One region of the Shewanella mesophila genome, then DNA from elsewhere that is predicted to be linked to it. Evidence: predicted binding sites of a transcription regulator. Region 1 holds the regulator's gene; each other region holds the start of a gene.
What was found. The regulator FliA, encoded in region 1, starts transcription of late flagellar genes. The targets are predictions, from matches to a motif close to CTAAAGNTNNNNNNNNNNNNGCCGATA.

Region 1 (9,906 bases):
TTTGGCATTCGGCACAATTATTGCTCTGTAATATTCTTGAGTTGCAGTGCAGTACGGATGGGAGTTTCTGATGGCTGAGAATGATTCTAGTCAAGAAAAAACCGAAGAGGCCACCCCCAGGAGGCGTGAACAAGCGCGAGAGAAAGGTCAGGTTGCTCGTTCCAAAGAGCTAGGCACTTCTGCGGTATTGATGTCGGCGGCAGTCGGCTTTGCCATGCTTGGTCCCGATCTTGGGGCTGCGCTAGTCAGGCTGATGGAAAAGCTATTCACTATGGATAGGGCTGCCATTTTTGATACTAACAGCATGTTTAATGTATGGCAGGTCGTGGGCAGTGAGCTTGCTATTCCGATGGCCAGTTTTATCGGCTTCTTAGCGCTTGTTGCATTTTTAGGCAATGTAGTTATTGGTGGGATCACTTTCTCTGTTAAGGCTTTTATGCCTAAGGGAAGTAAGATGAACCCTATGAGTGGCTTTAAACGTATGTTTGGTGTTCAAGCCTTAGTCGAGTTGACTAAAGGGATCGCTAAGTTTTCAGTGGTTGCTATCATGGCATACCTTCTTCTACGTTACTATTTTTTCGATATTTTAACTCTGTCTCAAGGTCATCTTCCGAGCAATGTTTATAATGCGCTAGACCTATTAGTTTGGATGTTTATTATTCTTTGTTCATCCACAGTTATCATTGTCGTTATCGATGTTCCCTTTCAAATTTGGAACCATAACAAACAATTACGTATGACCAAACAAGAAATTAAAGACGAATATAAAGATACTGAGGGCCAACCTGAGGTTAAAGGTCGGGTGCGTCAAATGCAGCGGGAAATGGCTCAGCGCCGTATGATGACTGAGGTGCCTAATGCTGATGTCATCGTGGTTAACCCCGAGCATTATGCCGTTGCTGTTAAGTATGACTCTACAAAGGCCGCAGCACCTTATGTGTTAGCCAAAGGCGTTGATGAGGTGGCGTTTAAGATCAGAGAAATCGCCAGAGAGCATGATGTCGCCATTGTATCGGCGCCGCCGCTAGCAAGAGCGATATATCATACGACTAAGATAGAGCAAGAGATCCCTGAAGGTCTGTTTACTGCGGTCGCTCAGGTACTCGCTTATGTGTTCCAATTAAGACAATATCAGCAAAAGGGGGGCAAACGCCCGACCCCGATCCCGCAAAATCAGCCTATTCCCGATGAATTGAAATATTAATTTGGCTTCTCAAGCCATGCACATTGCGTCATTTCAATCATTTATTTCTTTTATGCCTATGTGATTAGATATAGATCAATTATCAACTTAAATTGGCTCAGTTTTTGCTTTTAGAGATCTAGATGTCAAAGTTTAGGCGCGAAATTGATGGATTTTAAAGCAACTCTTGGTCAGATTAAGCAGGTTAAACCTGCTGATTTTAAAGGTGTCGGCACACCAGTATTAGTATTGGCAGCACTTGCCATGATCATTTTGCCCATGCCTGCATTCTTGCTCGATATTCTGTTTTCATTCAATATTGCGCTAGCGCTTGTGGTGTTATTGGTTGCTATCTACTCCGATCGTCCCCTCGATTTTGCTGCGTTTCCTACCGTACTCTTAGTCGCTACCCTACTGCGTTTGGCGCTTAACGTCGCCTCTACGCGAATTGTACTGCTCGAAGGCCACAACGGTGGGGATGCTGCAGGTAAAGTGATCGAGGCGTTTGGCTCTGTGGTTATCGGGGGCAACTATGCTGTTGGTCTAGTGGTATTCCTGATCTTGATCATCATTAACTTTGCCGTAGTGACTAAGGGTGCTGGGCGTATCTCGGAAGTGAGTGCGCGTTTTACCTTGGATGCTATGCCTGGTAAGCAAATGGCAATTGATGCCGATTTAAATGCAGGTGTACTTAATCAAGATCAAGCCCGTATTCGCCGTGCAGAGGTGACCAAAGAAGCCGATTTCTATGGCGCAATGGACGGTGCTTCTAAGTTTGTTAAGGGTGATGCGATCGCCGGTATTATGATCTTGGTCATCAATATATTGGGCGGCTTTGTTATCGGTATGGCCCAACATGGGTTGGATTTTTCAACCGCAGTAGAGATTTATACCCTATTGACGATTGGTGATGGTCTTGTCGCGCAGATCCCTGGCTTATTGTTATCAATAGCGGCAGCCTTGATGGTCACACGCCAGAATGAATCTGGCGATATGGGGCAAATGGTGATGAGCCAAATGTTCGATAGTCCAAAGTCTCTATCTATTGCCGCCGGCGTTTTGCTTATTATGGGCATAGTACCCGGCATGCCTCATTTTGCATTTCTCACCTTCGGTTTAGCGACCGCTGGCGGCGCATATTTTATTCATAACAAGCAAAATAAGGACCGTCAAAAAGCGCTAGAGCTCGCCAAAACGTCGACCGCACCAGCGGGGGACGCTAAACCTAAAGAGCTTAGTTGGGATGATGTACAGCATGTCGATACCATAGGTTTAGAGGTCGGTTATCGACTTATTCCTCTGGTAGATAAAGGGCAGGGTGGAGAGTTGTTAGGTCGAATTAAGGGCGTACGTAAAAAGCTGTCGCAGGAGCTGGGTTTCTTAGTGCCTGCTGTGCATATTCGTGACAACTTAGACCTATCGCCAAACACCTATCGCATTTCCTTAATGGGCGTTGCATCGGGTGAAGCGGAGATCCGTCATGATTGTGAATTGGCGATTAACCCTGGTCAAGTCTACGGTAAGCTCGATGGTGTTGAGACAACCGATCCTGCGTTTGGGTTAGAGGCGGTGTGGATTGCGCCAGAGTTAAGGGAGCACGCGCAAACCTTAGGCTACACGGTAGTCGATGCTGCCACGGTAGTTGCAACACATTTGAGCCAATTACTGACCAATAATGCATCTAAACTACTTGGTTATGAAGAGGTTCAACAGCTTATGGATATGCTGGCTAAGCATTCACCTAAGCTAGTGACAGGCTTTATTCCTGATGTGATGTCGCTTGGTACTGTGGTGAAAGTGATGCAGAACCTGCTTAATGAAGGGGTATCGATACGCGACCTTAAGACAATCGTACAAACCTTGTTAGAGTACGGTCCTAAGAGTAACGACACCGAAGTATTGACCGCCGCTGTGCGTATTGCCTTGAAACGTATGATCGTACAAGAAATAAGCGGCCCAGAGCTTGAAATACCTGTCATTACTTTGGCGCCAGAATTGGAACAGATGTTGCATCAGTCAATGCAGGCTACGGGGGGTGAAGGGCCAAATATTGAACCTAGCCTCGCAGAACGGATGCAAAAATCGCTACTCGATGCATCCCAGCGCCAGGAGATGGTTGGTCAGCCAGCGATATTACTGACCTCTGGTATGTTACGTTCGACACTGTCACGATTTGTTAAACATACCATTCCAAATTTACGGGTGATCTCTTACCAAGAGGTGCCTGATGAAAAACAAATCCGCATCGTGTCTGCGGTAGGCCAGTAGAGGGTATTTAGGTGAAAATTAAACGTTTTTTAGCAAAAGATATGCGCTCGGCTCTGGCCCAAGTCAAAGAAGTGTTAGGTTCAGATGCCGTTATTATGTCAAATAAAAAAGTCACCGGTGGCATCGAAATTGTAGCTGCAGTCGATTACGACGAACCCAAGCCCGCGGCAACTAAGCCTGCTTCAGCTAATGCTGCCTCGACCTTTTTAGATCTCGCCGAAGAGAAAGTGTCTATCGGTCGTCAACCGGTAAAAACCGAGTCAAAAAAACAACCTGCTCCAGTAGCCGATTCCCTGCAAGCCTTGCTTGAGCGTCAACAAAGCCGCGTTAATCAGCAGATAAATCGCAGTAATGAAGAATTAGACATGCCAGCATGGGCGAAGGGATTACAAGCCCCTCATGATGAACCTAAGATGCCTCGTTTAGATGAAGCCAAAACGAGCTTTAATCATAAGAAAGAGAAGACGGCGCCAGTTAGTGCAGAATTAGACTTAATGCGTGAGGAGTTGGCATCTTTGCGAAATTTGTTAACCCATCAGGTGACTTCACTTATCACTGAGCAGAAGAGTCGTCTTGACCCTGTGGGGGCTATGTTAGAGAGTCGTTTGCTTGATGCGGAGTTTTCACCGGAAGTCGCGAGTAAGCTTTCAAATCTGAGTGAACATTATTCCCCTGCCGAACTCATCAAAACATTGCCAAGAAGTCTAGCAAACATGTTAGATAATCAAGGGGATGATATTGTGCGTCAGGGAGGTGTCGTAGCATTCGTCGGTCCAACTGGGGTTGGAAAGACGACCAGTGTCGCAAAATTAGCCGCAAGATTTGCCGCACATCATGGTTCAGATCAAGTTGCATTGATAACAACCGATCATTATCGCATTGGAGCCTTTGAGCAATTGGCAACCTATGGCAAAATAATGGGGTGTCCGGTAAAGCAGGCTCATGATTTAAATGAATTGGAACAAATACTTTATCAGTTTCGTAATCGCAAGCTAGTATTGATAGATACGGCAGGAATGGGGCAGCGAGATGTGCGATTGTTTCAGCAACTAGATAATTTAACTGCAAATAGCAGATTACCTATACGCAGTTATCTGGTACTGTCATCAACAAGTCAAAGAAGAGTGCTTGAAGATTCGGTAAAACAGTTCGCTAGAATCCCGTTATCGGGAGCGATATTAACCAAGCTGGATGAGTCTGTCGCATTAGCACCTGCATTAAGTGTATTGATCCAAAGTGGGTTACCATTAAGTTATGTTACTGATGGGCAAAGAGTTCCAGAAGATATGCAGGTTGCAGATACACTAGCATTGGCAAATCAAGCGCTTTCAGTACTAGATAAGAAAGAGCAACCAATAAGAAACATTGAAAGGTCTCATGAGCAGGCCTATGCATTTGAGTAAAACAATGAGTCGGGATCAAGCAAGCGGTTTACGTATGATGAATCAACCATATAACGAAAAAGTAAAAGTAATCGCCGTGACCGGTGGTAAAGGTGGCGTAGGTAAAACTAGCGTATCCATTAACACCGCGGTTTCGTTGGCAGAGAAAGGCAAGCGTGTGCTTGTGCTTGATGCTGACCTTGGATTGGCGAACGTTGACGTGATGTTGGGCCTTAGGGCCGAACGTAATCTGTCCCATGTGCTTTCCGGTGATGCAGATCTCGATGATATTATCGTGAGAGGCCCTAAAGGTATAGGTATCATTCCTGCTACTTCTGGTACTCAGGCTATGGTCGAGTTAACCGCGGCGCAACACGCTGGTCTTATTCGTGCTTTTAGCGAGATGAGGACACAATTTGATATCTTAGTGGTTGATACTGCGGCCGGGATTTCAGATATGGTGCTTAGCTTTTCGCGTGCCGCACAGGATGTGTTAATTGTTGTGTGCGATGAGCCCACGTCGATCACAGATGCCTATGCGCTAATTAAGATTTTAAGTCGTGAACATGGTGTATTTAGATTTAAAATTGTTGCTAATATGGTTAGAAGTTTACGCGAAGGAATGGAGTTATTTGCTAAACTTAGCAAAGTAACGGATCGCTTCCTCGATGTTGCTTTAGAGTTGGTAGCAACGATTCCATTTGATGAAAATCTTCGTAAATCCGTTCGTAAACAAAAATTGATTGTAGAAGCATTTCCTAAATCGCCTGCATCAATTGCATATCACGGATTAGCTAATAAAATCATTAGTTGGCCCGTACCACAACAGCCTGGTGGGCACTTGGAGTTCTTTGTTGAACGTCTAGTGCAACGTCCTGAATATCAAGAGGATCGTGCGAGTGAGTAAAGCCGCTGCGTATACTTGTTTAGATAATAAGACGTCTATCGTTGAACAGTATGCACCGTTGGTTAAAAGGATTGCTCACCATTTATTAGCTCGTTTGCCAGCTTCCGTTCAATTAGATGATCTAATTCAAGCCGGTATGATGGGATTGTTAGAGGCGTCAACCAAATTTGATGGCAGTAAGGGGGCGAAGTTTGAAACCTTTGCTGGCATTAGAATTAGAGGCTCAATGCTTGATGAAATACGGCGCGGAGACTGGGTTCCCCGCTCTGTTCATCGCAATCAAAGACGAGTCGCTCAGGTGATTGATGAGCTAGAACAAGAGCTAGGACGAGATGCAAAAGATAATGAAATTGCAGATCGACTTGATATGTCGCTCGATGAGTACCATCATATTCTTAATGATGTATCAGTTGGAAAAGTAGTTGGAATTGAAGATCTTGGTGTATCGGTCGATGTCGTTAGCCAAGATGATGGACATCAGGATGATGCTTTTGAGGCGTTAGCTGAAGATCAATTTCATGCCGCCTTAGTTGAAGCCATCAAATTATTACCAGAAAGAGATGGTTTAGTTTTGTCGTTATATTATGACGAAGCGTTAAATTTAAAAGAGATTGGTGCCGTTCTTGATGTTAGTGAGTCTCGTGTTAGCCAGATACTTAGTCAGGCAATGCTTAGACTGAAAGCTAAACTTAAGCACTGGACCAAAATATAACGATTACATGAGCAATATAAAAGCAGCTCCGCGGAGGAAACCTTGGACAAGAATATGAAGATTCTCGTCGTTGACGATTTTTCAACAATGAGGCGTATCATCAAGAACTTGTTAAGAGACTTGGGTTTTAACAACACTCAGGAAGCAGATGATGGTTCGACGGCATTGCCTATGCTACAAAAAGGTGATTTTGACTTTGTCGTTACCGATTGGAATATGCCCGGTATGCAAGGGATTGATTTGTTGAAGGCGATTCGTGCCGACGATGAGCTTAAGCATATTCCGGTATTGATGGTAACTGCGGAAGCAAAAAGGGAACAGATCATTGCAGCGGCTCAGGCCGGTGTTAATGGTTACGTGGTGAAGCCTTTTACTGCTGCGACATTGAAAGAGAAGTTAGACAAAATTTTCGAACGACTCGGTTAATCAAGGTTTAGCTATGCAGGCAGATACTTCAGGGCTGATCAGTTTGGCGCAGGCTAAGCAACTCGTTGAGTTGCTCGAAGCCAATGAACAAGCGCAAGCTGATGAGATAATTAGAGAGATTGCCAGTCCAATTCAAAAAGAGCTGTTTGACGAAGTGGGACGTTTAACGCGTCAACTTCACAGCGCTATTGTGGACTTTCAGGTAGATGGTCGTTTGGTTGAGCTCGCAAATAGTGAGATTCCAGATGCAAAAGAACGTCTAAATTATGTTATCGACATGACTGAGCAAGCCGCCAATAAGACCATGGACGCTGTTGAAGAGTCTCTGCCTCTTGCCGATGCCTTAACGTCGAATGTAAAAGCCGTTAAGCCGTCTTGGGAGCGATTAATGAAGCGAGATATAGAGCTCCATGAATTCAAAACCCTTTGTCATGATGTGCAGCAATTTATTGAGCGTAGTGAATCTGATTCAAATCGCTTAAGAGAATTGTTAAATAACATATTATTAGCACAGGATTTCCAAGATCTTACAGGGCAGATGATTCGTCGAGTGATTGAATTGGTGCGCGAAGTTGAGAGTAATTTAGTCTCTATGTTAACGGTATTTGGTGAGCAACCCGCATCAGAGAAGCCGATTAATGAAAACAAAAGCGTAGAAGCAGAAGGTCCTATTATGAACGCAGAATTGCGTGATGATGTCGTGACGGGACAAGATGAAGTCGATGACTTATTGTCGAGTCTGGGTTTCTAAGTAGGAGTCATATTAATGTCCTTTGATGTTGATGAAGAGATACTGCAGGACTTTTTGATTGAGGCGGGTGAAATACTCGAACTCTTATCTGAACAACTTGTTATGCTGGAAAATAATCCAGATGATACAGAATTGCTCAATGCTATTTTTCGTGGATTTCATACGGTTAAGGGAGGGGCTGGATTTTTAAGTCTTAGCCCTATGGTTGATGTATGTCATGAGGCAGAGAATACCTTTGACCTTTTGCGTACTGGTAAGCGAAGCGTTAATGCCGAGCTGATGGACATCATTCTTCAAGCCGTTGATTCTATCAATTCAATGTTTGCAGAAACGCAAGCAGGTCAGCAGCAAAGCCCCGCTGATGAGGATTTACTCGCCAACTTAAAGTTATTAAGTTCTGGTGCTCCTCTACCGTCAGAAGGTGGTGCATCTGTTGAGTTACCTGTGCCTGAAGCGCCTGAGCCTGCTGTTGTTGAAGTTGAGACGCCTGCCGTCACTTCAATTAGTGCAGAAGGTGATATTGATGATATAGATGAATCAGAGTTTGAAGCTTTGCTCGATGCCTTACACGGAACGGGTAAAAGCCCGTCTATTGCGGATAAGGATAGTGGCAATGTTGCAGCGAGTAACGGTGATGACATTACAGATGATGAATTTGAATCGCTACTCGATGAGCTTCATGGTTCTGGCTCGTTTAAAGCGGCAACGACCCCAGTAGCCCCTGTTGCGAAGATACCTGAACCTACTGCACCTCCCGTTGATGCCGATGAAATTAGCGACGATGAGTTTGAAAAGTTACTAGATGAACTGCATGGTTCTGGCGCGGGTCCTGGTGTTAAAGACTCTATTGCTCCATCGGCTTCTGCAACATCAGTAACACCAACAAGCCCTAAAGCTGAGCCGAAAGCCCAAGTCCCTGCGCCGGTAGCTAAAGCCCAAGCTGTGGTCAAGGAAAAAGCCGCTGTTAAGCCTCCTGCTGCCAATATGCCCCAAGCTGAAACGACGGTCAGGGTTGACACTGCTAGATTAGATCAGATCATGAATATGGTCGGAGAGTTAGTATTGGTTCGGAATCGTTTGCTTAGCCTTGGCATTTCTCGCGATGACGAAGATATGTCAAAAGCGCTGGCGAACCTTGATTTAGTGACCGCAGACTTGCAAGGCGCGGTGATGAAAACGCGCATGCAACCGATCAAAAAAGTATTTGGACGTTTTCCTCGGGTTGTTCGTGATTTAGCTCGAACTCTAAATAAAGAGATCGATTTGAGGATGATCGGTGAAGATACCGATCTCGATAAAAACTTAGTTGAAGCATTGGCCGATCCATTAGTTCACTTGGTGCGTAATTCGGTAGATCATGGTATTGAGATGCCAGATGAGCGAGAAGCTAATGGTAAATCTCGCACAGGTACGATTACATTATCAGCCAGCCAAGAGGGTGACCATATCCTGCTAAAAATTGAGGATGATGGTGCGGGTATGGATCCCGATAAACTTAAGCAGATAGCGATAAGCCGTGGCGTTCTCGATGAAGATGCTGCCGCGCGTATGTCAGATAGTGAAGCTTATAACTTGATCTTCGCTCCTGGTTTTTCAACTAAAGTCGAAATCTCTGATATATCGGGACGTGGTGTTGGGATGGACGTGGTGAAAACCCGTATCACACAACTCAATGGTACCGTGCATATCGATTCCCTTAAAGGTAAGGGAACCATTCTCGAAATTAAAGTACCGTTAACCTTGGCGATTATGCCTACTTTGATGGTTGAAGTGGCCAAGCAAGTATTTGCTTTGCCATTGTCGAGTGTGAGCGAGATCTTCCATCTTGACTTAACTAAAACCAACATCGTTGATGGTCAACTCACCGTCATAGTGCGAGATAAAGCGGTGCCTCTGTTCTATCTCGAGTATTGGTTAAGCCGCAAAGTAGTCAGTTTTAAGCATGGTGATAAAAAACATGGACATGTGGTTATTGTCCAACTTGGAACGATGCAGATAGGCTTTGTGGTTGACGCATTAATTGGGCAAGAAGAAGTTGTGATAAAGCCACTTGGCACGCTACTTCACGGAACGCCAGGTATGGCGGGTGCAACCATTACTTCTGATGGCGGTATCGCGTTAATATTAGATGTCCCTGGTTTGTTAAAGCACTACGCTAAGAATAAGAGATAGTCGCTTTCAAGATATAGTTGCATGACAGCTGAGCGTGTGTGTCAAGTTGGCACCACGCTCTGTTTATAATGAAGTTTTGCTGTCGATAGGAAATTGAATGGCCAT
Region 2 (9,906 bases), 590 kb from region 1:
CGAAGAGCTGAACGGCTTTGACATCGATCGTTAGCCAAAACAGTGACAGCAAAAACAGTAGCGCAAATATGAACAGCCACCGAAAATCGATGGCCAGTGGCGGCAAAGCGGGTTGGCTAGCCCCTGACTCGAATGACTTGGGAGACAAAAAATATGCGCCGATAACCGCCGCAACGAATAACAGTAAGAGTTGAGCCCAAAGCGATGCAAAGCCAAGGATAATCACGGCACCCAAGAGCATGATCAGCCGCGTCAAGGTTTGACGACAGAACAGTTTAAACATCCCGCTTACGGCATCGGCAACAATCACCACAGCCATCAGTTTTAAACCATGAAGTAAACCTTGGAACCAGCTGGCACCTAGCCAATTCGTGCTACTAACAGCGAGCATAGTCAAGAGAAGAAACGAAGGTAAGGTAAAACCAATAAAAGCCGCGAGGCCACCAGCAAGCCCACCTCTAAAATGCCCTATCGAAAATCCTACCTGACTAGAACTAGGACCTGGAAGCACTTGGCTTAAAGCGACAAAACTGGCATAGGTATTGGCATCAAGCCAGTTTAACTCATCGACGAAACGCTTTTTGAAGTAACCGATATGGGCGGCTGGCCCACCGAAACTCATCAAGCCTAATAGAAAAAATTGCCAAAAAATCGCCAACACCATCACATCCTTATATCGAATAGAGTCAATAGATTATGACAGATGAATGACAACTTAATGACAGACTTCACCAAAATAATCAGAGACATCAGGTCAGAGCAGGACTAGAGTTCACGTTTCAACATGACGAGGACTTCGAAGTGATCCGTATGAGGAAACATATCAAAGAGTTGTACCTTAGTTATCCTGTAACCCGTGATCTGCTTGAGATCTTTAGCCAAGGTCTTAGGGTTACAACTAGAATACAAAATAGCCTTAGGTGCAAATGCACTGAGAGAATGGCAAAGCGCCTCACCAATACCGCGCCTAGGAGGGTTAACGATAATCAGATCGGGTTTGTTCTGAGCGTCACTTCCACTAGCAAACTCGGTGGAATCGAGGGCGGAAAACTGCACATTGTTAAGTCCCATCGCCTCTGCAGACATCTTAGCGCAAGCGATCGCTTCAGGTTCAATTTCAATACCTGTGAGTGAGATTGACGGCGAAGCGCAGTGCAAGCCAAAACCACCCACACCACAAAACAGATCCCAAATTGCATCTGGCTTCAATTGCGCAGTCCATTCACGGGCAGTTTGATACAGCTTGGCAGCGACCTCTGGATGGGTCTGAAAAAAGCTCTTGGGACGAATATACAAAGGCACATCATTGAAGCACTCCTCTAAACGGGTTGCTTCGCTAAGAAATATCTCTTCATCCCCTTCCAGAATCGCCATATGTACAGGTTGCAGATTGACGGAAACGACTTTGATTTGAGGATAGTCGGCCAGTAATATCGGTAGTTCCCGCTCAATGCGTGCGATTGCACCTGTTGTTCGCAACACAAACCTGAGCATATATTCGCCGCGAACTTGACTGCGAGTCAGCAAGATAAACTTAAGTTCGCCCTTAGCTTTATAGACGCGATATGGCGGTATCCCCGCCTGCCTGACAAATCGTTCGAGTCGATGTAACAGTTGCTGCATCTCTAATGGATAAAGCGAGCAGTCGCACAAGCTAACAGGCTCACCACTTGGGCTCACCAAGCCTAAAATGGGTTGATGCGCAGCGCCAAGTACCACCATTTTAGCCTTATTTCGAAATCCACTATCGGGGCCTGAGATGGGTGGCAACCATTGTTCAACCGTTAACCCCGTAAGCAGTTCACTTAGCACAACTGATTTTGCCGCTAACTGTGCCGGTAACGGCGTCTCAATATTGCGACAAGATAGGCATTGCTTGGCATCGAAATAAGCACACTTCACGAAAGTTTGACTCGCTGAACTTGATAAAAAAGGCGGCACACTTTAGCGCTTTTACGGTAAAAAATCATCTTATCACTGCGATTAATTAAGAGGCTCTTAGCCTGTTCCATAAGACAGTCCCTAATCCAATGGTAACGAATTGATGTCAGCTTTAATTGGTCTCGCCCCCAACTGCGCAGAGATCCAAGTGACAACTTCCTCTGCAGTATGGCGAAAGGTGGTTAATTTTCCACCATAGATAGTCAACAGATGTGGATGACTATCTTGGCTGCTCATCAAAGTCTCTCTTGGCAGGTCAAATGTATCGCCACTTAATTTTGGCAGCACCCTAATACCGCAATAGCTAGCAACTATCTTTCTATCTAGTTGATTGCTATCGGCAAGATGCGGAAAATAGTAGCCAAAGATACCCAGTAAATAATCGGTCTCAGCTTGGGTGACTCCAGCATCTCCTATTGTATCGATTGGAGTTTCAGTGGTGCCAACCATCGTCTTACCATGCCAAGGGATGACAAACACCACGCGTTTGTCATAAATTGACTCAAGGTACAAGATCCCTCTTGGCGGCGGGATATCGAGCACCAGATGACTGCCCTGCACTAACTCGATGTTGACCTTAGAGATTGCGGGGGACACCAGATTTAGCGTTTGATTGACCCAAGGACCAGTAGCATTGATGACACATTTAGCGAAGATCTGCTTGGTTTGCTGCTGGTGTTGATAGGCTAAGATACAGCCTTCGGCGTTGTGAGCGATTCGTTTAATATCGACGTTAGTCTCAATAGCTGCACCTAAGCCTTTTGCACTTTTCGCTACCGCTAAGGTTAAGGCATGATCGTCTGTTTGAGCATCCCAATAGCGAAATACCGCGCGCAGCCCCTTGAGCTTTAATCCCAATGAAGGCCACTCTTTAGCGTCGACAGATTTAAATTGTCCCAAAGTATCAAATTCACTTAGCATTGCATAAAGACTTAACCCCGCACGTATTGCTAGCGGACCTCGCTTGCTTCCTTGATAAATAGGAATATAAAAAGGCACTGGCTTAACCAGAGTTGGTGCTAATGTTAATAACGCCTTACGCTGAGCCAAAGACTGGCGCACAAGACTAAGTTGCCCAGTCTCTAAATAACGTAAACCACCATGAATTAGCTTACTGGAGTTAGCAGAGGTTTTCTCTCCGATGCCATCTTTTTCTAATATGAGAACACGATAACCTGCAGCTTGCGCACTCTGAGCAATGCCAACGCCGGTAATACCGGCACCTATTATCACTACATCAACAGCGTCCATACTGCGCCCTCTGGTTACACAATGAGTCGAAATATCAGTTTTTGTCTGATTTATCAGCGTTATCTAGGTAGCGGTATGCCTTGTCACAAAGCTGCTTTAGCTGAGCAAACTCTTCAGGTTCACCACCTAATTTACAGCGCATCTGCAGTGGAACCTCCAAGGCTTGCTCCCTCAACGCAGCTCCTTTCTCTGTCAGGTGCAATACCCGAACTCTTTCGTCAAGTTCACTTCGACCTCGATTGACTAATCCTTTCGCTTCGAGCCGTTTGAGCAAGGGAGTAAGCGTTCCTGAATCGAGATGCAGCTTCTCACCTAGGGTCTTCACACTGATCCCCTGATGCTGCCATAGCACTAACATGGCTAAATACTGAGAATAGGTTAAATCTAAACGCTCGAGTAAAGGTCGATAGGCACGAACCATAGCGTTTGCGGCACTATATAAAGAGAAACAGATCTGATTTTCCAATGAGAGTGGATCACTCTGATTATCCTGACTCATTTTGACTTTACCATTATTTAATTGCACACAACTTTTAGTCAGTTTACTGCAATGATGACACAAAGTGAAAATTTTATTTATAGAAATCTAAAGTCAATAAATTGTCATTTATACATAGACTTAATCAAATTACTACACAAAACCATTAAGATAGTATCCGACTAGATTATGACGCCAGAAAAATAGCATCGCTTTGTCAGTACATTTGACCAGTAGCAGGCAAAAGCATGATTGATTTTCAGCCGAAAAAGGCCTAAATTGCGTCCGGCATTTAGATTTATACTTTATAAAACACATTGGAGGTGTTCACTATGAAGCTTCAGCTAATAGTGATTGTGTCATTTCTCTTCACCGTTCAAGCAAACGCTCATTGTCCACAAAACATTAATTTTGGCGATATTCCGTTTGAAAAAAATAGTTCATACTTTGCTAATAAACATACAAAGCAATTACAGCAGTTAATTGAAAAGACTCAGTCTGACAATGGCTACTTGTTGTTAGAGTTCCCAGTATACAAAGGCCAAACGGATAAGAAACTGAGACAGTATGATATGTGGTTAGCGAATCGCCGTATCGAGCGTGTTCGAAACTATTTATCACAATCTGACTATAACCACCCCATCGTCACTCGTATCCTCACCGCAAGTAGCACAGACTCACGCACATTAAGCATTCATTGGTGCCAACAGGAGCATCAGCAAACCATTGTCGCAGACGCAAACCAAACTCATCACAATCTTGAATAGTGTTAGCTTGCTCTGGCTGAGTCCACAAAATCGATATCTATTTATTTCTGAAGCCAAAAAGCGGTGCTAGTTAACACTTTGCGTACATTTCAAGATTTCCATAGCAAATCTAGAACATAAACTTAAACTCCCCTTTTTTGCACAGTAAACTGTTGCTAGGCCTGTTGAACTTTCAAGGTTGTTTCTGCAGCGAATTGTTGGGTATTCACACAAGACAGAAGCTTTGTAGTGTAGTTATTCTACATAATAAGCTGACAACGAAGTAGAAATGACCAACAAACGCTGCCCGAAGGATTCGGCGAAAACCATTTTACTCTTCGTTAAGTGAATTCTGCTTAGGTGATTAGGCTGCAATCCACTGCCTCGATTAAAGCGTTTTTGTCTCGAACAAAATTCAACCAGCAAAGATCAACAGGTTCTAGAGGATTAATCCCTTTATCATCTTGCTCTTGATTTGGTAGACACTTCCCGGGGAGGGAATATGTTAAGACCCCTTGTTTTATGTTTGTTAATACTCTTTAGTGCGATTCCATCATTTAGTCAGGCTTCTGAAAGTCAAAATCCGACGACGGATACATGGCATTATGTAGACGCGCAAGGTCAACTAAAAATCAAGTTATACTTCTTCTGGTCTAAGACCTGCCCTCACTGCGCCGAGGCTCATCCATTCATCGATGCCCTACCTGAAAAATATCCTTGGATTGAACTTGAGTCCCATATGGTTTCAGCAGAAGGAACCATGAATAAATGGCAGCAGATAGCAAGTGAAACTAAGGTTGAAGCACGTTCTGTTCCTTATATAGCCTCATGTGAAAAAGCCACCGTGGGATATAGCAGCCAAGCCGTGACGGGTGAGTATATTTTACAAAACCTCAAAGCATGCTATCTCGCATTAGGTGGAAAAATCGATGAAGCCGACACTGATATAGCGCAAGTTAATACTCCTGCAGATGATGCATCTCCATTATTTGCCACTTGTAGTGAAAGTGCAGAGGAAGGTACCTGCGATTTAGGCTTAGGCAACAACGACGAAACTCAGGTTAGCAATGTACAACCTATTGAATTGCCGCTGATTGGAGTGATTGCACCAGAAACACTGTCTCTTCCTGTGCTGACAGTAGTCCTTGCAGGAGTCGATGCATTTAATCCATGCGCCTTCTTCGTCTTACTCTTCTTACTATCGATTATGGTCAACGCCAAAAGCCGCAGTCGCATGCTGATCGTTGGCGGGATATTTGTCTTTTTCTCAGGCTTTATCTACTTCTTATTTATGATCGCTTGGCTCAATATTTTTGAGTTACTCGGCGCTGGCAGCGATGGAGGACTGATAATTCTAGGCGCAGGGCTAATGGCGCTCATTGCAGGTACGATCAATATTAAGGACTATTTTTTCACTAAAGGTGAGGTCACCTTATCAATGTCTGCTGAGAATCGCACCGGACTGATAAAGCGTATGGGCAAACTCACTAGTGCTAGCAGTATGGCGGCTATGATAGCCGGCACTGTAGTATTAGCCATCCTTGCCAACGCATACGAACTATTGTGCACAGCAGGATTCCCGATGATCTACACCAGCGTCCTTTCGATGCATGAACTCCCATCTATGGAGCGCTACATGTATTTGGTGTTTTATAATATCGTCTATGTGATCCCGCTTGCTGCCATTGTTATTGCCTTTAGCGCGACTCTAGGTAAACGTAAACTGACGGAAAAAGAGGGGCAAACCCTAAAACTGATGTCCGGCATTATGATGATTGGCCTAGGCGGAACATTAGCGGTAGACCCAACGGCGCTGCAAAATGTTACCTTAGCAATAGGCTTAATCGCGGCCTCAATCGGTTTAACCTTTGTGGTGACGCTAACGAGAAAACTGGTGACTAAAAACAGCTAATGAGTCGTTTCTTGAGGGTGAGCACTCTTGGTTAAAGTTCACCCTAAAGTTTTACTAAGCTGAGCCGATAATACTGTAGTTAAGATGTGTCATCCCATTTAGCAACAGACATACATCAGTGTAAGGCGGTAATTATGGCAGTAACAGTTGGGACAAGTAATCTTCAACCAAACCTAAGCAATGGAAGCGTTGGTGTTAAAGTCGCTCAACTTGCTAAAGAGCAACAACGGGCAGAGGGAGAGATTGCACTACAACTGATAGAGGCGGTGGATGCTGCTCCTAGCGCAGCACCTGTTGGTAATAGTGGTCACAATATCAATACAACAGCTTAGTTAGAGCTAAATCGATAAAGCCCCTCCTTTCAGAGGGCTTTTTTATGCAGGTAAAAATTAGCGCGATCATACTTGCTCAGCATCATGGGCTTTGGCTTTTCCACTGCAATAGCCGTCGCGCCCCGATGATTTAGCCTGATAGAGGAGAAGATCAGCTCCGCGAGTAACATCGCCGACCTCAAGACCTGGTTGCCACTGACAGACCCCCTGAGACACTGTGATATAAGGACTAACATCTGAATCGGGATGAGGGATCTTAACCTGTCTGAGAGCCAGTTTTATTTTATCTGCGATGTACACCGCCCCTTCAAGGGCGGTATCGGGCAAAATAATCGCAAACTCTTCACCACCATAGCGACAAGCCAGATCTCGTGGCCGAGAAGCAATACTGTGTAACAGTTCTCCAATTATCTTCAAGCACTCATCGCCAACCTGATGCCCTTCACTATCATTAAGGCGCTTAAAGAAATCGACATCAATCAAGATTAACGATAGGGGCGTACTATCACGCTCTGCAGCCTTAACTTCTTTCAGCATAACATCATCAAAATGACGCCTGTTACTAAGATTTGTCAGTCCGTCAAGAAGTGCCATCTGCTTAAACTGTTGTAAAAGCTGTTGCTTCTCAATATCACTCAAGATAGCCTTTTTAAACCATTCTATTAACACGTTTTGTCCTGAGATAATGATCACCAGCAAACAGATAAACTTAGTCACTGCAAAAATCGGGGTTTCTGGTATTTCAATCAGGCGAATGATCAGGCCGATCATCATCAAAGGTAATATACTGATGAGTAACCATCTGCGCTTTGGAAATAGTGAAATAGCGAAAGTAAACACCAAAATATCGACTATGGTTTCAGCGCTATTTAAGGCGTTGTATTCGCTGAGCACTTCGTAAGAGGTAGTGAGATAGAACTGGCCAATGATGAAGATAATCCAAGCAGCCTCTAACACTAAGATATAGCAACATACCAAGCCAAGACTACGTTTCTGTGGTTGCTTATAAATGACGCCTGCAAGCCCAAATAGAGACGCACACAGAACAGGAAGCTCTAACGTAATAAGCTGCTGAACTGTAATGATATGTGTTTTTTGCAACATAACGGCGAAGAAGATCGCCGTCAGCAAAAACATCGATAGCAACGCCACCCACTTAATCGATTGAGTAAGGTACTGATGAGTTTCTTCTATGACAGCCTCATCGAAGCTTTTTGGCATATAATTATTCACTACCTAGAAAAACTCCTCAAATTTGCCAATAAAACACAACCATACTCAATAAATTAGCTAAATTATATAGTCGAATAAAAAACAGCCAGCATATAGCTGGCTGTGTTTAACTCAATATACCGCTTTAAGCAGCAATCGTTTCGGTCGATTCGCTGTGGCGAATTAGATAATCGAACGCGCCTAATGAAGCCGTTGCACCACTCCCCATCGCAATGATGATCTGCTTATAAGCCGAGTTAGTTACATCTCCCGCAGCAAATACACCCGCAATAGAGGTTTCACCTTTGGCATCAACGATAATTTCACCTCTGTTGGTCAACTCGAGGGTATCTTTTAACCACTCAGCATTGGGTACCAATCCTATCTGAACAAATATACCGGCTAACTCGACATGATGACTTTCGCCTGTCGCTCTATCTGTGTAGTTAAGTCCATTGACGCGAGTACCATCACCCGTCACTTCCGTGGTCATCGCCTGAGTAATAATCTTGATATTACCCATTGAGGCAGCTTTGCGCTGTAAAACCTCATCGGCGCGTAATTTATTGTCAAACTCTAACACTGTGACATGTTCAACGATATTGGCTAAATCTATCGCAGCTTCAATCCCTGAGTTGCCGCCACCAATCACCGCAACTCGCTTACCTTTAAACAGTGGACCATCACAATGCGGACAGTAAGCCACACCTTTTCCGCGATACTCCTGCTCACCGGGTACGTTCATTTCACGCCAGCGAGCACCTGTTGCGAGTAATATGGTTTTACTGCGCAGCACGGCGCCACTTTCTAATTCAAGCTCAAATAGTTGACCAGATTTTAGACTCAAAGCACGCTGATTATCCATAATATCGACATCATACTCGTGAACATGGGCTTCTAAATTGGCAACCAGTTTTGGTCCCTCTGTCGCTTTGACAGAGATAAAGTTCTCAATACCGACGGTTTCAGCCACCTGCCCACCAAACTTATCGGCGACGATGCCTGTACGTAATCCTTTTCGAGCAGCGTAGATAGCCGCCGAGGCTCCTGCTGGGCCACCACCAACCACTAAAACATCGAACGCCTCTTTCTGATTAAGTTGTTCTGCCTTGCGACTACTCGCATTGACATCGAGCTTATTGAGAATTTCAACAACACTGATCCCACCAACTGAAAACGCTTTGCCATTGAGATAGACCGAAGGCACCGCCATGATATTACGCTCATTCACTTCTTCTTGAAAAAGTGAACCATCGATCATGACATTGGTAATATTAGGATTAATCGCAGCCATCATATTCAGAGCCTGCACAACTTCAGGGCAAGTTTGACAACTCAGTGACACATAGGTCTCAAATTGATATTTACCAGGTAGCGCGCGGATCTGCTCAATTAGCTCACTATCGAGCTTGAGTGGATGTCCACCCGTGTGCAATAACGCCAATACTAGTGAAGTAAATTCATGCCCCATAGGTAAACCAGCAAAGGTGATTTCACTTTGAGTTTCTTTATTGGTTACAGTCATCGACGGAGTACGCTTACCCTCTGATTCGGTCAATGACACTAAATTTGAAATAGTAGTAATATCAGTTGCTAACGACCTTAACTCTTGGGCTTTAGGGCTATCATCTGCCGACACGACAAGTTCAACTGGGCGCTTGAGGTTTTGCAGATAAGTAGTCAGCTGATTTTTTACATTCGCATCTAACATGGAAACTCCTAAAAATAAGACAATGATTAATGAATCAAGAAAACTAAGATAAAAAACCAGCTCACACTTTGCAGGGGGCGAGCATGAGCTGGCGAGGAGATAATGGGGCTTAGTTACCAACCAAGCCTTATCAGATAAGGGAGATGAATCCTCATCTGATAGGAGTTAGGCAACTAATTAGATCTTACCAACTAGATCTAAAGATGGTGCGAGTGTCGCTTCACCTGGCTGCCATGCAGCTGGACATACTTCGCCATCGTGAGTTGCAACATATTGAGCAGCTTGGATCTTACGCACCAACTCAGACGCGCTACGACCAATAC
Region 3 (9,906 bases), 780 kb from region 1:
TAAAAATTGGCCAAATTCAGCCTCTCTTAAAGCGGGACTGTAAAGAAACCCTTGGGCGTGATGACACCTTAACTTAGTTAGAAACTGCTCTTGCTCGATCGTTTCTACGCCTTCAGCAGTCAAAGAGATATTTAATGCCGATGCCATTGCAATGATCGCACTGACAATCTCTCGACTCTCATGACTCACACTCAGATCCGAAATAAATGATCGGTCAATTTTTAATTTTGAAATTGGAAACTGCTTAAGATAGCGCATCGAGCTATAACCTGTGCCAAAATCGTCAATGGCTAAGCCGACACCCAATTCAGCCAACTCCTTACATAAATTGGTCGCATAAATAATATCTTCCATCAATTCCGTTTCGGTGATCTCAATAATCAGAGTGCGTGGTTTTATCCGATAGCGAGTCACCAACTGCCAAACTTGATCATACAAACTTGTACTAAAGAACTGCTGCGCAGCCACGTTAACATGCATTGAGATATTAATATTATGGTGCTGCCACAAATTTAACTGCCTACATGCGGTCTCCAATACCCACTCGCCAATCGCTCCAATCATTCCCGTCTGCTCGGCAATGTCGATAAACGCGCCAGGATAAAGCACCCCACGTTTAGGATGATGCCAACGAATTAGCGCTTCAGCCCCAATATACTGCTGTGTATTAAGATCTCTTAATGGTTGATAATAAAGTTCAAACTCACGATTCTTTAATGCTGATTGTAACTCGCGCTCAATCTGCGCGCTTTCTTTAAATGTATTAAGTAAGGCATTGTTAAACAACTGAATCGCATCACCTTGCTTGCGTTTAGCATACTGCACTGCAATATCGGCGCAAGTTAATGCCGAAAACATCTGTTCCAGGGAATCGATCTCAACAATCGATAATGCTGGCTTAGCGTCAAATGCTTCGCGTCCGATGGTAACGGGAAGCGTCAATTGATGATATAAACGTTTAATAAGGTAATCCAGATGCTGGCTGTCATCTAAACCATCGACAACGACCGCAAATTCATCACTACCAACACGAGCGATAAGCTCCGCTTTGTTAATACTTGCAAAATGGCGCAAACGCCGAGCAATCTCAACCAATAACCTATCCCCTTTCTCATGGCCATAGGTGTCATTAAAGCGTTTAAAGCCCATCAGATCGATTAACATTAAATGGCCCGTCGTTCGACGCTCTAAGGCCTTATTGAAGAAACTGCGATTATACAAACCAGTAAGCGAACATCGCCATGCCAAGCGCTCGAGCTCATTTTTATGTTCTCGCTCATCAGAGCTATCCTCAGCGGTAATTAATGCGTAATAATTCCCTCTTTGGGTGGTAAAAGGCTTTACAGAATAACGGATCCAATAGCTACTACCATCGGAACGAGTGATCTTGGTATCGCCTTTTGCGATTCTGCCTCGCTTAACATCGGTTAGTGCGGAATGAGCCTGATCGGGAAACTGTTTGAAAAAATCAAGGCAATAAATTGGACATCCCAATATTTTCTGTTTCGGGATACCTGATATTGAATGATAAGCACTGTTTACATACTCGATGATATCAGTATGTAAATTGACAACCATGCTCACCTGCTCTGAATGTTCAATCGCTTTTAAAAAAAGTGTTAAACGCTCATCGGTTTCATAAGCGCGTCGAGTCGCTAATGTCAATGCTAGCTGATCTGCAACTTGAGCGACGATATCAAGTTCACTCTCAGACCAATACCTTGGCGTGGTCGACTCTAAGAACAGTACGCCCTCAAGATGTCCATTTATACGAATAGCGACATCAAGAGAACTTTTTATCTGCTTTGGACAGAAATAACGATCAAAAAGCTCTTTAACGCGAATATCTTCACTGACCTCTACTACATCAATTACTCGATGTTGTTTTAGATCGGTTAAGTATTGGGAGGAAAGTAGTGGCTTAGGGCGAATAACATCGATGGCGTTTCCCATATGGGCAACCTGTTCGATAGTATTGGCTTCGATAGACAAAATACACACACCAACATAGTCGACAACAAGCTGCTCACTAAGCAAACTTGTTGCTAGCGTTGCAGTCTCATTAAATTGTCCTTCCTGCTTCTCTACCGAATTAACGATCGATTCGAGCAAGTGTTGATATTTGCGTTTCGCCATACATCCCTACAACCGGCAGCCTAAAAGTCGCTGTCGAGGTAAAAACACTCTAAAACAGAGGGTTTAAGACATTTATCCACACATTTTTGTTTTAATAAGTGGCTATAGACCATTTTATAGGAATAATTAACTGATTAGCAACAAGTTAAACACTATAAAATCACAGATTATTTTGTAACTGAAAAATCATCTTTTCCGCACTAAATGCAAATGTTAACGAGAGTTGCTGACCACCCTCTATCTCGACTATATCGGCTTGGACCGCATCAAATCTGACCTTGGCTAGCTTGACTAAGGTCTCTAGCTGTTCAAGTGCCTCTGCGCCAAGTTTTTCTATCACGAGTACAGTATCGTGTTCATCTATTACAGCACCAATATCGGCGTAGCTGCCGCAGTCTGTACACGTATCATTAACCAGTGCTGATTGCCCTTTCTCAATATTTTTCATAATTCACAACTGTCTTGTATTCAAAGAGCTTAATTATAGTGGCTTTAATTTTTTAGTTCGAGATGTAGCTCTAAACTATGCCAAAATCTCTGCCATTGCCCGCTGAGCAACCAATTGGTCACCAAAGTGTAAATAATCACCGATCATCGATTGAGGCTCAATCTGACCACGATAACGAGAGCGGGTCACCTGATCGCAATTGGCAAGCACTCTACTCATTTCAAGCGAATCACTCCCCCTTATGACCAAGGCTTCCGGTGTGAGGTACTCTTGTAGATGAAAATTGACTAGGCCCGCCGAGTGAAACTGAGGGCTATTATCAACAACGTCGACTTCCGCCATATTTACAACTAAGGGCTGCTCCGCCGCAAGTTCAAATCTATCTCGTAACTGTGTATTAAGGTCTTCTGTCTGCGATTGAAGATGAAACTGTGCCATATCACGCGCATCAGTCGATAACATCGCCAACAGCAAGCCAAACTCTCCCCGTCTGTCGGATGTGACAGCTTGGTTTAATCGCGTGCCTAGATTGGCTTCATTGATTAATAACTGATTGGTTCGCATAAAAAAACAACAATAAAACAACTCGTTGTAATATAATCGACCGCTGGAAGCATAACTTTAGTAAAAAGTTCAATAATGCTCTTTACAGCGGCCGAGTTTGTGACTACTATTGCCGCCGCAATTGAGGAGGGGTTCCCGAGTGGCCAAAGGGATCAGACTGTAAATCTGACGGCTCAGCCTTCGAAGGTTCGAATCCTTCTCCCTCCACCATTTGCACACAATTTGATAAAGAGATATTCGTGGAGGGGTTCCCGAGTGGCCAAAGGGATCAGACTGTAAATCTGACGGCTCAGCCTTCGAAGGTTCGAATCCTTCTCCCTCCACCATCTTTATTTCCTAATCAAGCTTGTGAGATACATTAAAAGGTAAAAAGTGACATATGTGGAGGGGTTCCCGAGTGGCCAAAGGGATCAGACTGTAAATCTGACGGCTCAGCCTTCGAAGGTTCGAATCCTTCTCCCTCCACCATTTCACACCAGATAGTTTGGTATAGCAATGTTCTCGCTAAAACTGTTTCATATAGCCAGCCATCTAACACATTATTCTCCTGCGTTAATCTCATCCATTCGCCATCCATTGTTGATCGTAATATTTTCTGCCTCATCTCTCCATTTTTCATCGATAACGACACTACTTAGTTCATTTGATTAAATCTTCTATTTTATCAATCCATATTTAGTACGACTTCCTATAGCATTTCTAGTTATAATTCATTGCTAATACCAATCAGTATAAAGATGTGATCGCTCAGCGAGAATTTAGCGCTTATGAGGCAAGGCCTTTAATTGCTCCTCGGCTCTAGCATCCTCGGTAACCGCTCCATACTTTACCCTATCTCCTAAATCCCTTTAGTCGTGCATTAAGGGCATTCACAACATCTGACCTCCAGAGATGGAGGGAATGTATTAAGTATGTCAGGGACATACAAGCCCTTGTTGATTGCAACAAGTGAAGAGCATAGTTGAACTAGGATCAAACTCGTTAACACAGCGTCGAAAGCACTAAAACTCGCCCGTTAGGTGTGTTTTTGGCTTCCTACTTCCGTGTTGAACGGCCTCACTAGGGAGCAACCATTTCATCGTCCATTGGCCTTGAATTAGTTGCCAAAAAATACGCTGAGTAGATCACTTTCTTATATTAATTGGTGTAAAGTGCATATCATTACAGAAGGCAGGCGTCCCATGCTTAATGGCTTGTCGTACATCAATAACAGGAGAGCGCATGGAACGTTTATGGGTTAATCAAGCCATCGAAAAAATCGAAGCGGATTATCAACGCAGTGCCGACACTCATTTAATTAAACTCGATATACCTTGTTTAAAAGACATTGATATCTATCTCAAAGATGAGAGCACTCACCCTACTGGCAGTCTCAAACATCGTTTAGCACGCTCGCTGTTCCTATATGCACTCTGTAACGGCTGGGTCAAACAGGGAACTCCCATAATTGAATCATCTTCAGGCAGCACAGCGGTTTCAGAAGCCTACTTCGCTCGCCTCTTAGGTCTGCCTTTTATTGCCGTAATGCCAAAAACGACCGCTAAGAAAAAGATCCAACAAATTGAGTTTTACGGCGGTGAATGCCACTTTGTCGATCATTCTAGCCAGATCTATGCCGAATCCCAGCGACTGGCAGACGAACTGTCTGGTCACTATATGGATCAATTCACCTACGCCGAACGTGCGACAGATTGGCGAGGCAATAATAATATTGCCAATTCGATATTTGATCAGATGAAACGGGAACCGTACCCCGTGCCAAGCTGGATTGTGATGAGTCCTGGTACTGGCGGTACCTCGGCCACCATAGGCAGATATATCCGTTATCAGCGAGAAGAAACCAAATTATGCGTCGTCGACCCTGAGAACTCGGTTTTCTTCGATTATTATCACAGCCTAGATCCAAGCGTCACCTGCTGTAATGGAAGTAAAATTGAAGGTATTGGGCGTCCACGAGCCGAACCCTCATTTATCCCAGGCGTTGTCGACCATATGGTAAAAATTGAAGATGCAGCCTCGATCGCGACTATCTATTGGCTGGAGCAGCTTATTGGGCGTAAAGCTGGTCCCTCAACCGGCACCAATCTCTATGGGACCTTGCAATTGGCAACCCAAATGCAACAAGAGAACCAACAAGGCTCAATAGTGACCTTACTCTGTGATGGCGGTGAACGTTACCTCGATACCTATTATGATGAGGTGTGGGTTAACAACAATATCGGTGATATAGCTAAATACCAAACAAGACTTGAGCGCTTTAATCAGACGGGTCTTTTAGATTAGCAAACAAATCTATTGAAAATAGTGACTATCGATGGCTATAAGGGCTACAACCACAGAGCCCTTATGCTTACATCCTCCTCAAAATCTAGTCGATATTGAGGTATTTATGGGTTTGAATAGATAAACGCCAATTGCGCGCAATACACACTTTCATCGCTAACTCTGTCGCTCGTGGCTTTTGGCTTATTGGTTGTAAACAGATGGTCTTGCCAAGGGTATCAATTCCCGCTAGCAATTGATCTAATTCATCAATATGCATTTGTTTCGCAACGGGATGCTTGATCTCATCGGCTCGATGAAGAGCCTGCTCAAGCACCTTATAGCCACCTTTCATATTCACTTTAGGAGACACGGTTACCCAAGTTCGCGGATCACATAACACCTCAAATGTACCACTAGTCTCTATTTGACATTGATAGCCCTCTTCAGACAGTGCTTGAGTGAGTGGGCGCAGATCATAAATGCACGGCTCGCCGCCCGTGATCACAATATGTTTTGCGGTAAATCCTTTAGCCACTAATTGCAGGATCAGTGCCTTGGCGTCAAGCTCCGCCCATCGACCTATTTTACCATCGACCTGGATAACAAGGTCGGGATCGACGCGATTTTCGGTTAAGGTTTCCCATGTATGCTTAGTATCGCACCAAGAGCAACCAACCGGACATCCCTGTAAACGCACGAAAATAGCGGGCACACCAGTGTAGACGCCCTCACCTTGTATTGTTTCAAACACTTCATTCACGGGATACTTCATGGTTAACCTCATCGCTGTGGGTCGGCTTTTATAGAAGATTTTGACTCTACAAGCAAGTATAACTCCATTATTTGCAGCCACTTTATTGCTAATCGAAACTTTAGGATATGAATGTGAGCGAGTAAGATAATTTGCAACCTTGCGATGGTCAGTTAAACTAACGCCAAATTTCATACTTAGTAAATCACTATGTCTAAAGCAGTCGTTGTTTTTAGTGGAGGCCAGGACTCCACAACCTGTCTCATCCAGGCCCTGAGTCAATATGATGAAGTACACGCAATCACGTTCGATTATGGTCAACGCCATAGAGAAGAGATCGCGATAGCACAGAGCTTAGGCAAGCAGCTTGGGGTGGCGAGTCATAAGGTACTCGATGTGACGGTACTGAATGAACTGGCAATTTCGGCATTAACTCGCGATGCCATTGCCGTTTCAAATGAGTTAATGGAAAATGGATTACCCAACACCTTTGTCCCTGGACGCAACATCCTCTTTCTGACATTGGCGGGAATTTACGCCTATCAGATCGGTGCCGATACAGTAATAACAGGAGTCTGTGAGACTGACTTTTCTGGTTACCCAGATTGCCGCGATCAATTTATTAAAGCGATGCAGTCGGCGCTTGAACAAGGAATGGATCGACAATTAACGATTAAGACCCCGTTAATGTGGCTCAATAAAGCTGAAACTTGGGCCCTTGCTGACAAATACCATAGTTTAACCCTAGTTCGAGACCAAACGCTGACCTGCTACAACGGGATTGTAGGCGCAGGATGTGGCACCTGCCCTGCGTGTATTCTCAGAAGCAAGGGATTACAAGAGTATCTCGATAACAAGACAAGCATCATGGCTGAGTTGAACCAAAAATGCTAAATCACTTAAAATCAACGTCAAAGCCCTACGGCGTTGTATTAGGCATTACCATAGTCTGTGCCCTGTTTTATTTTATGGACTTTGACCCTCAGCTTGCCTATCGACGTTCATCGATCTCTGGCGGCGAATGGTGGCGATTGCTTTCCGGAAATTTGCTTCATACCAATCAATGGCATCTGTTAATGAATCTTGCAGGGCTTTGGGTGATCAGCTTCTTACACGAATGCCACTACAGGGCAACTAATTTTACCCTGCTATTTGTCATACTGTGTGTATTGCAGGGCATTGGCCTCTATCTTTGTTTTCCTGCATTGGGAGGCTATGTTGGGCTAAGTGGTATGTTACATGGTCTATTTACCTATGGTGCACTTAAAGATATTCAAGCCGGAATGCGCTCTGGCTACTTATTGTTTGCCGGGGTTTGCGCAAAAGTGGCTTATGAGCAAATCTATGGCGCTACAGATCAGATCACCCAATTGATAGGCGCACGAGTTGCAACTGAAGCTCACCTTGTAGGGGTAGTGACGGGCATTTTGGTTTTTGTTACTTATAAAGTGATTAGAAAATTTATTAAATAACGAGTAACGAGCAAGATAAGTCAGGTTGTTTCCTATATCGCGCTAGTTCATTGCATTTCAAACATGTTCTTCATTGAAATACATTGGCAGAGTAAGGCCTAATTCAAAGACTTAACTTGAGCGCCAGAGCTTTTGTTTTTAGCCCAAAGCCACCTACTTCCGCAGGTGGCTTCTTTAGTTAATTAGCTTAGCTGATGCCCACCAGATCATGCCTTAATTAACGCCTCTCTTAAATTCAGCACCTGATCACGTAATGCTGCCGCCTGTTCGAACTCAAGGTCTCTCGCGTGTTGATGCATACGTTTTTCTAATTCATCAATCTGATGACTCAAGCTAGCGGCGTCGCCAAGCTGATAGTTAGCCTTAGCCTCAGCGACTTTTTGATAACGAGGTAACACCTTCGCCGTATGTTCATTATGACCGCCAATATCCATAACATCGGTGATTTTGTTCAACAATCCTTGAGGCGTAATACCATTATCAAGATTATATTGACGCTGTTTTTCCCTTCGTCTATCAGTTTCATCGATCGCCTTAGCCATGGACTTAGTGATCTTATCGCCATAGAGAATCACCTTACCATTAACATTACGGGCGGCGCGGCCAATCGTTTGAATAAGGGACCGCTCTGAACGCAAGAATCCCTCTTTATCTGCATCTAAGATACACACTAACGAGACTTCAGGCATATCCAAGCCTTCCCTGAGCAAGTTAATACCGATCAAGACATCAAACACACCTAGGCGAAGATCACGAATAATCTCAACTCGCTCTACTGTATCAATATCAGAATGCAGATATCTCACTTTAACGCCATGTTCATCAAGGTATTCCGACAGATCTTCAGCCATACGTTTGGTTAATGTCGTCACCAACACCCGTTCATTAACGGCAACTCGTTTACCCACCTCTGACAGTAAGTCATCTACCTGTATAGAAACGGGTCGCACTTCAATTTCGGGATCGAGCAGCCCAGTAGGTCTCACAACTTGTTCCGCAATTTCCCCATCGCTTTTATCTATCTCATATTGCGCCGGTGTCGCCGATACGAATACCGTCTGCGGCATTAAGGATTCAAACTCTTCAAACTTCAACGGACGATTATCCAACGCTGACGGTAAGCGAAAACCATACTCGACCAAGTTTGTTTTACGAGAGCGGTCACCTTTATACATGGCACCAATTTGCGGCACGGTAACATGGGATTCATCGATAATAAGTAATCCGTCTGCCGGGAGATAATCGAGTAAGGTCGGTGGCCCCTCTCCTGGTCGTCTCCCTGACAGATAGCGTGAATAGTTTTCTATCCCGGAGCAATAACCTAGCTCGGTCATCATCTCAATATCATACTGCACTCGTTCAGAGATGCGTTGAGCCTCAATGAGCTTATTATTATCTAACAGATACTTTTTCCGATCCCGAAGTTCCTGTTTAATATCTTCGGTTGCGGCCAGGATCTTCTCTCGCGGCGTAACATAATGCGTCTTGGGATAAACCGTGGTGCGAGCAATACGCTGTAGAATATGCCCGGTTAATGGATCGAATAAACTTAAGCGATCGATCTCATCATCGAATAGCTCGATACGTATTGCATCTTTATCTGAATCTGCAGGGAAAATATCGATCACCTCGCCGCGCACCCGAAAAGTACCGCGCTGCAGTTCGATATCATTACGGGTATATTGAAGCTCACTCAGGCGCTGCAATATTTCACGCTGCCCCATAAAGTCACCCTGACGAAGATGTAACAACATCTTGAGGTATGAATCAGGATCACCTAAACCATAAATCGCCGAGACAGAAGCAATCAACACCACATCTTTACGCTCTAAAAGCGCTTTGGTCGCAGATAAACGCATCTGCTCTATGTGTGCATTAACCGACGCATCCTTTTCAATAAAGGTGTTCGTTGAAGGGACATAGGCTTCGGGCTGGTAGTAGTCATAATAGGAAACGAAATACTCAACAGCATTGTGAGGAAAAAACTCTTTCATCTCACCATATAACTGTGCCGCTAAGGTCTTATTTGGCGCCATGATAATCGTCGGCCGCTGTAATTGTTTAATTACATTGGCGACCGTAAACGTCTTACCCGATCCAGTTACCCCAAGCAATGTCTGACAAGCGAGACCAGACTCTATGCCATCGACCAACTTTTGGATAGCGGTAGGTTGATCTCCCGCAGGCTGATATCGCGAAACTAGCTGAAATGTCGAATCACTCAATGAAGCACTCCCAATAATGTAGCTGTCTATCTTAATCGACCTAAA

Region 2: K0I73_RS15120 (cytoplasmic protein) is a predicted target of FliA. The motif match lies at 6,372-6,398, and genes of this name have one in related genera.
Region 3: K0I73_RS08915 (VC2046/SO_2500 family protein) is a predicted target of FliA. The motif match lies at 3,183-3,209, and genes of this name have one in related genera.

What each region holds. Positions count from the first base shown of each region.
Region 1 covers NZ_CP080421.1:2,812,720-2,822,625, reverse strand. Annotated here, with positions in the region: gene fliR (flagellar biosynthetic protein FliR) at 1-71, shown strand, start outside; gene flhB (flagellar biosynthesis protein FlhB) at 71-1,204, shown strand; gene flhA (flagellar biosynthesis protein FlhA) at 1,352-3,451, shown strand; gene flhF (flagellar biosynthesis GTPase FlhF) at 3,463-4,854, shown strand; gene K0I73_RS12440 (MinD/ParA family protein) at 4,859-5,740, shown strand; gene K0I73_RS12435 (RNA polymerase sigma factor FliA) at 5,733-6,452, shown strand; gene cheY (chemotaxis response regulator CheY) at 6,495-6,878, shown strand; gene K0I73_RS12425 (protein phosphatase CheZ) at 6,892-7,629, shown strand; gene K0I73_RS12420 (chemotaxis protein CheA) at 7,645-9,801, shown strand; gene K0I73_RS12415 (protein-glutamate methylesterase/protein-glutamine glutaminase) at 9,899-9,906, shown strand, end outside.
Region 2 covers NZ_CP080421.1:3,398,366-3,408,271, forward strand. Annotated here, with positions in the region: gene chrA (chromate efflux transporter) at 1-661, opposite strand, end outside; gene rlmC (23S rRNA (uracil(747)-C(5))-methyltransferase RlmC) at 766-1,941, opposite strand; gene K0I73_RS15100 (glycerol-3-phosphate dehydrogenase/oxidase) at 2,023-3,192, opposite strand; gene ohrR (transcriptional regulator OhrR) at 3,227-3,691, opposite strand; gene K0I73_RS15110 (OmpA family protein) at 4,003-4,437, shown strand; gene K0I73_RS15115 (cytochrome C biosynthesis protein) at 4,919-6,328, shown strand; gene K0I73_RS15120 (cytoplasmic protein) at 6,463-6,660, shown strand; gene K0I73_RS15125 (sensor domain-containing diguanylate cyclase) at 6,727-7,893, opposite strand; gene ahpF (alkyl hydroperoxide reductase subunit F) at 8,018-9,583, opposite strand; gene ahpC (alkyl hydroperoxide reductase subunit C) at 9,761-9,906, opposite strand, start outside.
Region 3 covers NZ_CP080421.1:2,036,403-2,046,308, reverse strand. Annotated here, with positions in the region: gene K0I73_RS08925 (sensor domain-containing phosphodiesterase) at 1-2,136, opposite strand, end outside; gene K0I73_RS08920 (DUF406 family protein) at 2,297-2,584, opposite strand; gene K0I73_RS08915 (VC2046/SO_2500 family protein) at 2,660-3,148, opposite strand; tRNA gene K0I73_RS08910 (tRNA-Tyr) at 3,274-3,358, shown strand; tRNA gene K0I73_RS08905 (tRNA-Tyr) at 3,390-3,474, shown strand; tRNA gene K0I73_RS08900 (tRNA-Tyr) at 3,532-3,616, shown strand; gene K0I73_RS08895 (PLP-dependent cysteine synthase family protein) at 4,370-5,431, shown strand; gene queE (7-carboxy-7-deazaguanine synthase QueE) at 5,517-6,185, opposite strand; gene queC (7-cyano-7-deazaguanine synthase QueC) at 6,375-7,058, shown strand; gene rrtA (rhombosortase) at 7,052-7,636, shown strand; gene uvrB (excinuclease ABC subunit UvrB) at 7,843-9,861, opposite strand.